DNA from 4 places in the Paenibacillus sp. FSL H8-0315 genome. Region 3 is predicted to be linked to each of the others. Evidence: riboswitches for the same ligand, from Rfam matches in the RefSeq annotation. Region 3 holds a riboswitch; each other region holds the start of a gene.
The links. Region 3 has a riboswitch for cobalamin ahead of MHB56_RS18980 (DUF4430 domain-containing protein). Riboswitches for the same ligand answer to the same signal wherever they lie in the genome.

Region 1 (2,204 bases), 170 kb from region 3:
ACGATTTGATAGAAAGAGTTATTAAGTTCAGTAAGCATTTGCTCCATTTTTGCTTCGTCTGTGCTTCCACCATCGGTGAACCGAGGTTCATTTATGCTCTCGAACATCAGCTTATCGGATTTGTCCTTGAAGCGATCGGCAATTTGAGTCCAAGCTGCATTATAACGTGCCAGCGTTTCATCGTGTTTTTCTTCCATATGGCTTACCCATAGCCAGGAATCATGGTGGACATTAATCATGACATAAAGCTTGGCGTCCAGTGCCCAGCCGACAACTTCTTCCACACGGTCGAGGTAGGCCTTTTCTAGGGTATAGTCTGGTGCCGCACCCATGTGAGTATCCCAGGTCACAGGAATCCGAATGCTTTTATAGCCTTGAGCGGCGATCTTTTTAATAAGATCTTGGGTCACACGTGGATTGCCCCAGGAGGTTTCATCCTCACCTGTAGCATCTAAAGTATTGCCAAGGTTCCATCCGGGCTGCATTTCGTCTACATAGGATTGGATCTTACTCTTTGGCGCTGCCTTAGCTTGTTGCTCGTCCTTAGTTGCAGCTGCGGCCATGGATGAGAACAGAGAGAGCAGAAGAGCGGTGACAAGTGTCAATGATAAGAAGGATTTCTGGATTCGCGTAGTCATTGAATTCTCCTTTGTGAGATAAATTTAGGATGCTTGGACCTGGCTTTGACGCTGTACTTGGTGGTTAAATGAACGCAAACACCTCCAGTTTTATTTTGTAAACGCTTTCTGAATATACCCTAACATAGAATACACTTAGCGAGTACCTTACTAATTTGTGGTAAATTCATATAAGAATTAGTGATTTAAATTAATTTGCCCCACAGTTGGATAAAGAAATTATTTGAATAACCCTACTCGTAGAAATTGGTTATTCAATAGGATTATCTCTAGCTGCCCGTTATACAAAAAAGAAATATAACATGACAAAAGCATATATATTAGTTATGATGAAGCATGAAAATTTAAAATTAGAAATAGGTGCCAACTATGAATGTTGCGGAAGTACAATCATAGATTGGTTAAATGGAAAGCGGGTGTGAATCCCGCGCGGTCCCGCCGCTGTGAAAGAGGAGTCCTTGCAAAATGCCACTGGGAAACTGGGAAGGCAGCAAGGGTGATGATACTTGAGCCAGAATATCTGCCTTTTTCTGTTACACCATCAAACTCTACGATCGATAGAGAGGTGCTTGAATAGTGTTTGCCAGCTATTATCGTGGTTCACTATCTTAACCTCTTGACGTTTATGTTGAGTGGTTTTTTTGTGGTTATGAGAAAGTTTATTCTGTTTTTTATCATAGGTATGAAGGGAAGGGTTATGGAAAAATGAAGAAAAATAAGTTTTTAGCGTGGTTACTTATTGTAGCTGTATTTATTACGACATTCTCTACAAGTGTAATCCCGGCTCAAGCAGATGGAGCAAGCTCTACCCTTAAAGGGTATGTATCTGTATCCGTAGAGAAATTCACCTTAGGCCAAGGGTATATTAAGGAACCTATTAAAGTTCCGATTTATGAAGGCGATAATGGCGCATCTTTAATAACACGTGCGCTAGGTGATGGCAATTATAGATATTTAGGAAATATAGATAGTGGTTTTTATTTATCAGAAGTTAAAGATAGTGGCAGAAGTGAAGTCAATATTCCACAATATATTTTAGATATGATTTCAGCCGATGGGAATACAGTCGGCACTAAAGCAGACCCAGATTGGTTAAGTCAGTTTGACTACACCTCCATGTCGGGTTGGATGTATGCAGTAAATAATGTGTTTCCTCCGTTTGGGATGACCGATTATAAGCCTCAAGACGGTGACATCATTCGAACTCAGTTCACCACTTATGGCTATGGTTCTGATCTTGGCGGCTGGGGGGAAATCCCAGTTCAACTTGCCAATAAGGATGCTTTAACTGCGGAAATCGCCGAGATTAACAGTGCCCCTAATAAAGAAACTATTTTGGACAGACCAGTAGTGCAATCGGCAGTTTATGAAGCCTATTCCGTGCTCGAAAACATGGCAAGCTCTCAAATAAGTGTAGATCATGCGCTTGTCGGTCTTAATAATGCATTAGACATAGAACCCCCTGTTATTACAGTAAGTGGCATACAAGATAAACAGGAAGTATCCAATAAAGAAATAAGCTTCAAAGTAGCTGTCACAGACAATGTATATAGTGACATTACTCCA
Region 2 (2,204 bases), 3.0 Mb from region 3:
ATGACTATTAAAAAGGAGGGAAACACATGGAGCTATTAACGATTATTAAAGCCATTATTTTGGGGCTTGTTGAAGGTTTAACCGAATTTGCTCCAGTATCCTCCACGGGTCATATGATTATTGTTGATGATATGTGGCTGAAATCACAGGAGTTATTTGGACAATATACGGCAAATACCTTCAAAGTAGTTATTCAACTGGGTTCAATATTAGCGGTTGTTGTGATTTTTAGAAATCGGTTCATTGATCTGTTGGGTTTAAAGCGTTTCAGCCGTAAGCAGTTGGATCCTGTAACAGAGGAGCTACCGAAGTTGGAGCAGGGCGGGCACCTCAAGCTGACTCAGGTTCTGGTAGGGTTAGTGCCTGCAGGTGTGTTAGGTGTTCTGTTTAATGATTATATTGATGAGCATTTATTCTCTACATCAACAGTGTTAATTGGTCTAGTGATTGGGGCTATATTAATGATTATTGCCGATCTGTTTGGGCCGAAGAAGATCAGAACTGAGAGTGTAGATCAGATTACATACAAACAGGCACTTGGTGTAGGTCTTGTACAGTGTTTTTCGTTATGGCCTGGATTTTCACGCTCGGGCTCGACGATTTCTGGTGGCGTACTCCTCGGGATGAGCCATCGTGCCGCTGCTGATTTTACGTTTATTATGGCAGTACCCATCATGGCAGGTGCCAGTCTGTTGTCACTGATGAAAAACTGGCAATATTTCACCATGGACGCGTTGCCGTTTTTTATTGCAGGCTTTATTAGTGCCTTCCTATTTGCGCTGTTATCGATGCGTTTCTTCTTAAAACTGATCAATCGTATCAAGCTCTTACCGTTTGCTATATACCGTATAATTCTTGCTGCTGTAGTATATTTCGTATTTTTCTAAGTCCGTTATAAGGAATCGATATAACAGAAGTCCCAGTAATCTATTGCAGATTGCTGGGGCTTTCACGTATGATGACATCAGATTAAGACACTCAAATGATGAATGATATCGGAGACAGGTGCTGACCGGAAAATAGTAATTCGGTAGGCTTAATAGGGAAATTCGGTTCGAAGCCGATGCGGTCCCGCCACTGTAACGGAAGAATCTCGAGCAACAGAGGTCACTGGCAATTTACTACTGCTGGGAAGACTGCTCAAGATGTTGACGCCGCTAGCCAGGAGACCTGCCTGTTTCAACAGCACTGCTTCACCTACGGAAGATAGGGAGGTGTTAGACGTTAACCATGGGTATATCATGGGCGTCTTTCCCTTTGACTTTTTTAGGGAAGGGCGCTCTTTTTTATAGGAAAGCAAGTAGCTTTGGAGTTTGAAATAAGAGATGGAAGAGGGAGTGTATCGAGATGACGAATAAAGTAAAAGTAAGCAATCTTGGATATCCGAGAATCGGAAAGAACCGCGAATGGAAAAAGACACTGGAAGCCTACTGGCAGGGGAAAATAAATGAGGAGCAATTCCGCTCCGAAATGGCAGCAATTCAGCTGCAGCATTTGAAGACCCAGCAAGAGGCAGGAATTGAGCTTATTCCGGTAAATGATTTTACTTTTTATGACCATGTGTTGGATACGGCTGTTATGTTTGGAATTGTACCTCCACGGTACACGTATGATGGCGGCGACATCGGGCTTGATCTTTATTTTGCAATGGCCCGTGGTAATGCTGAGGCTACTGCCTGTGAGATGACCAAATGGTTCAATACGAACTATCACTATATCGTTCCAGAGATCGGCACACAAACACCACGCCTGACTGAAAATAAACCTCTAGCGGCTTATCGTTTTGCTAAATCGCAGGCAGGGATTGAAGGTAAACCGGTACTTTTAGGTCTGTATACCTTCCTTAAGCTGTCCAAAGGTTACGCAGCGGCAGATATCGCCAAGATTGCTGCACGTTTTGTTCCAGTCTATGTTCAACTGCTACAGGAACTGAAGCAAGAAGGGGTAAGCTGGGTACAAATCGATGAGCCAGCGATTGTTACAGGCATAAGTAAAGAAGAATTAACACTGCTTAACTCGATATACACAGAAATTGCCGGCTCCGTGCCGGGCTTGAATATTATTTTACAGACGTATTTTGAAGCTGCTGAACCGTTGGAGGCACTGCTAGAGTTGCCTGTTCAAGGCTTGGGTCTTGACTTTGTGCACGATGGTGGAGCGAATCTGGCTTCTATCGAACGTCTTGGCTGGCCGAAGGACAAATG
Region 3 (2,204 bases):
CAGATACCGCTAGCACTACTGGAGGAACAGCAGAAGGTGCAGATGCTACTAATGCTGTAGCTGATGCATCTCCGTCTCCTACGCCTTCCTCTGATACTGAGGACAGCACTGGGTTGCCTTCCGCAACAGCTGTGACTGAAGGTGAACAACCTTCCTATCAGGTTGAGGTTACATTGGAGCCTGGAGTGACAATTCTAGAGAAAAGTATGATCAAAGCCGGAAGATTTACACTGATCGTAGATCCCGACCCTAATATTCCACCAGCTTCTGATTCAAGTGCTGAACCCTCCCCGACTGCAAGTCCGGAAGGAACAGCAGAATAACAAGCTTTCTGAACAGCAATACCTACCGGGAGGTATTGCTGTTCATTTTTTTTGCTGCCCATACTTAGCTTTTCTATAGACATGCTATGTATTAATAGATATGATTATGGATGTCAAAATAAGATACTACATACTGGAAAAGGTGCAGACTCTATCAATCTAGTCGTCTGCTTAAAAGGGAAGTCCGGTGCAAGAGTCCGGCGCGGTCCCGCCACTGTATGTGCGGAGCGTTTCTTCTATAAACCACTGCCCCGAAGGTAGGGTGGGAAGGTGAAGAACAGCGATGAAGCATTAGCCAGGAGACCTGCCTTTTTCGTGAGCGTTTCTATTCTTCGTGGGGTAAGAATGTGGAACATATACAGATGGACTGTTGGCAGGAAGCAAGCGCCGCAGCCTCGATTTGTAATCTTCCCTGACCGCCCTCCAATGGGGCGGTCTTTATGTTATGCGTCTTATTCCCGGCAGTACCCATTCTTATACAGAAAGAGGTTAAACAATGAAGAAAATCATGTCTTCCAAGTTTGTAGCACTTGGGCTGGCCTTATTCATGGTCATTTCAATTCTAGGAACATCTCTTGCTCCAGCAGGACAAATATTTGCAGAAGCGAGCGCTGGCGCCGGTCTGGAGGCAACTGCTGCGGAGCGGATTAATGTTGCGGATGCGACTTATGCGGCTGCAGAATATCTCTTGAAAGGTGGCGTGCAATCGGATTGGCAAGCCATTGGATTAGCGCAAGCAGGGTACAAGCTGCCGGCTAGTTACCTTTCAGAGCTTGAGAAAAAAGTAAAGGATGCAGCTGGCGATTTCACCAATGTAACCGATTATGCTCGAATCGTGCTCGCAGTGAGAGCGATTGGTGCAGATCCTACTAGCTTTGCTGGTAACGGAACGACTCCTGGCTATAATCTGATTGAGAAAATTTATAATAATAGCAAGCTCAGTGAACAGACGCTTAATAATCCGGTATATGCTTTACTTGCGCTGGATTCTGGTAAATATAATATCCCAAGTGACGCGAAATGGACGGCGGATAAACTCCTTACGGAGATTCTCTCCAAACAGAATCCGGATGGGGGCTTTGCACTAACCTCAGGCGCAAGTGAGCCTGATATGACAGCGATAACCTTGACGGCTCTGGCGGCACATAAAAATAATCCCGAAGCCTACTTAGCAGGGCTACAAGCCGTAGCCTGGTTATCCGCAGCTCAAGATAGCCATGGGGGTTACGGTGACAGTGCTGAAAGTAGCGCACAAGCAATCCTTGGACTCACATCCTTCGGAGTTGATCCTAGTGGATTAGAATACACCAAAAACAAAGTGGATCTAATGGAGAACCTGCTTAGCTATCGTCTAGCTGATGGTAGCTTCACCCATAGCCGTGGTGGAAGCAGTAATATTCTGGCGACAGAGCAAGGGCTTCAGGCGCTGGTTGCCTATAATTTGCTGTATAAAGGAAGCAACAGTAAGCTATACGATTTTTCCAAATCCTCCATTCAGAGCTCACTCATCTACGCTCCAGTAACGATTGAGGGACCACAGGCCACGTTGGCACAAGGGTACGCCTATGCTGGCAACGCACTTGGAGCGTTAGAGAAGCTGGCGCTTCAAACGAACTTGCCGATCACGAATCCTTCGGGCAGTTATGTGACTGGCATCGGAAATATTGTTGCTGGAAGCTTTGGTGGTTATGACGGATGGATGTATGTTGTATCGCGTGACGGAAAATGGATTAATCCCGATGTAGGCATGAGTGATTTTGTACTTAAAGATTCAGATCAGGTACTGGTTTATTATGCCGGAGACGACACTAAGCTTGTGGATTCCGTTACGCTTTCCAAAGCAAATCTTAAAGAGGGCGATTCTTTTACCGTCACTGTAAC
Region 4 (2,204 bases), 500 kb from region 3:
CTACACCAGCTTAACGCTGTTTTTCTGTCAAACAAAAAATATTATACAACTTCCAGCCAGAAACGCAAGCCTATCTCTCCCTGTTTTCCGCCCTTCTAAACTGCTAATCCACCTGTAGCTTACGCTCCACAGACTCTAACTTTCCACGGCTAGTAGAGGGTTTATCGCGGCGGTCGTCTATTTTAAGTGAGGTAGAGACACGTTCTGCACCTGCGTCAAAAGGAGACTCATGCAAAGCTTCTACCGCGGCAAAAATGCGTTGCAGAGGCCCTTCGATGATCGTCCCCATGGACGTAAGTTCATAAGTAATCCCTTCTACTGTCTTCAGCACCCGCTGCATATCCGCAACATAGCTGCTAAGACTGGTGCTGCCTGTTCCAATTGGAATAACTGTAACTTCAGCAATAGGCATGAGAATACCTCCTCGAAATTTTATAGTAGCTGTCTCCTTCCATTGTAACAATTCCACCGCTCTGTCACAAACTAAGCAAGATTATCCTCCCTTATCTCTTCTATTTCTTCTGATTACTCCAAAATATGACTTTGGGCTAAGAGTATTTTCTCATGAGCAAATTCTAGGGTCATCTGCACTATATTTATGGACTCTTTGTGGCATCTTTTCGGACAATTTATGAATCATTTCGCATCTCCCTGTGGATCAATTGTGGATTACTTATGGACAGCCTGTGGATCATTTGTGGAGTACTTTTAAAGAACCCGCTCCCCGCGCGGGTTTTCTAAAAAACTGTTTACAAACACAACATCTTGGGTTATTTTTATCTAACGACAACAAAATATAGTGGAGACAGGCGCTTTGATCCTTAACCGGATTTAGAGCTTAATAGGGAAGCGCGGTGAGAATCCGCTGCGGTCCCGCCACTGTAACCGGATGGCCTTCTTAAGCTTCTGGGAAGCTTGAGAATCCACATCTCCCGGCAAATGCCACTGAGGGTTAGGAACACCCTTGGGAAGGCGCCGAGAGATCCCACGGAAGCCAGGAGACCTACCTGTTTCGACGACACCAACTATTGATGCCTGCGAGGAACAGGGATGGTGTCCGCATGCGGTCATCTACGTAGAGACCTCTGCAAATATCCGTGTGGATATTTACATAACGCATCGGGCATTTTCTGCCATCCTCGGGTAGGGGATGCTTTTTTTATGTAATCTGAACAAATATACGACTGCTTATAGCAGTCCAACTTCTTATGGATATATGGATTTGATGATAGATGTTTTTCTTTTATACTGAGAGGAGAGCTGTACAATGACGTTGTTGGAGAGACAATTTAATGGAGTAGAAAATGCACGGGAAGTTCTTTTAGAAGAGCTCATTGATTTAGGCCGGGATATTATCGACAGTCGGGATATGGACCTATTGCGCGAGAATGCCAATTTGAATGGAGAGAGTTTCTCCGGTAAAATGAGCAAGTTCGGCAGTGAATATTCAAAATGGTACGCCCGCAATTTTACGATGCCGCCACAGCTAGTGCAGGCTATTGATGACAATGTCGTCTATGTGCATGATCTGGATCAATACGCGATTGGAACGACGAACTGTATTTTTATCCCGTTTGATAAACTTCTCCGTGAAGGTTTCAATACCGGCAACGGCAGCGTTCGTCCTCCGAACTCAATAATGACAGCTATGTCTCTGGTAGCGATTATTTTCCAATCCCAGCAAAATGCTCAATATGGTGGTGTATCCGCCAATAAACTCGATTACGATCTGGCACCTTATGTAACCAAATCCTTCGCCAAGCTGTTCCGCAAGGGTCTGGATTATTTTGAAGAAGGACAAGCTGACGAATCTTTGGGCGAGATTACGATGAGCCGGACCGATCTGGCGGAGTCATATCCAAGAGCGTTCCGTTTTGCACTAAAGGAAACCGAAATCGAAACTCTGCAAGCGGCTGAAAGTATGGTACATAATCTGAATACCATGTCCAGCCGATCCGGTGGACAAATACCGTTTACCAGCATCAACTACGGTACTTGTACTTCACCAGAAGGTCAGCTTGTGATCAGTTCTCTGCTAACCGCAACTATGAACGGACTTGGCAGCGGAGAAACACCAGTGTTCCCGATTCAAATCTTCAAATGCAAGCAAGGAATCAATCAACAGCAAGGCGATCCTAACTATGAACTGTTCCTAAAAGCAGCTGAATGTTCTGCGCGCAGACTATATCCAAACTTCGCTAATC

Region 1: it holds a riboswitch for cobalamin, as region 3 does, so the genes downstream of both, MHB56_RS18310 (S-layer homology domain-containing protein) here and MHB56_RS18980 (DUF4430 domain-containing protein) in region 3, are expected to answer to the same signal.
Region 2: it holds a riboswitch for cobalamin, as region 3 does, so the genes downstream of both, metE (5-methyltetrahydropteroyltriglutamate--homocysteine S-methyltransferase) here and MHB56_RS18980 (DUF4430 domain-containing protein) in region 3, are expected to answer to the same signal.
Region 4: it holds a riboswitch for cobalamin, as region 3 does, so the genes downstream of both, MHB56_RS16855 (anaerobic ribonucleoside triphosphate reductase) here and MHB56_RS18980 (DUF4430 domain-containing protein) in region 3, are expected to answer to the same signal.

The regions. Positions count from the first base shown of each region.
Region 1 covers NZ_JBBOTA010000001.1:4,205,180-4,207,383, forward strand. Annotated here, with positions in the region: gene MHB56_RS18305 (cellulase family glycosylhydrolase) at 1-638, opposite strand, end outside; cobalamin riboswitch at 980-1,180, shown strand; gene MHB56_RS18310 (S-layer homology domain-containing protein) at 1,344-2,204, shown strand, end outside.
Region 2 covers NZ_JBBOTA010000001.1:1,419,210-1,421,413, reverse strand. Annotated here, with positions in the region: gene MHB56_RS06185 (undecaprenyl-diphosphate phosphatase) at 27-887, shown strand; cobalamin riboswitch at 987-1,192, shown strand; gene metE (5-methyltetrahydropteroyltriglutamate--homocysteine S-methyltransferase) at 1,348-2,204, shown strand, end outside.
Region 3 covers NZ_JBBOTA010000001.1:4,375,176-4,377,379, forward strand. Annotated here, with positions in the region: gene MHB56_RS18975 (GAP1-N2 domain-containing protein) at 1-323, shown strand, start outside; cobalamin riboswitch at 447-649, shown strand; gene MHB56_RS18980 (DUF4430 domain-containing protein) at 820-2,204, shown strand, end outside.
Region 4 covers NZ_JBBOTA010000001.1:3,873,365-3,875,568, reverse strand. Annotated here, with positions in the region: tRNA gene MHB56_RS16865 (tRNA-Thr) at 1-10, opposite strand, end outside; gene MHB56_RS16860 (MTH1187 family thiamine-binding protein) at 104-412, opposite strand; cobalamin riboswitch at 791-1,025, shown strand; gene MHB56_RS16855 (anaerobic ribonucleoside triphosphate reductase) at 1,268-2,204, shown strand, end outside.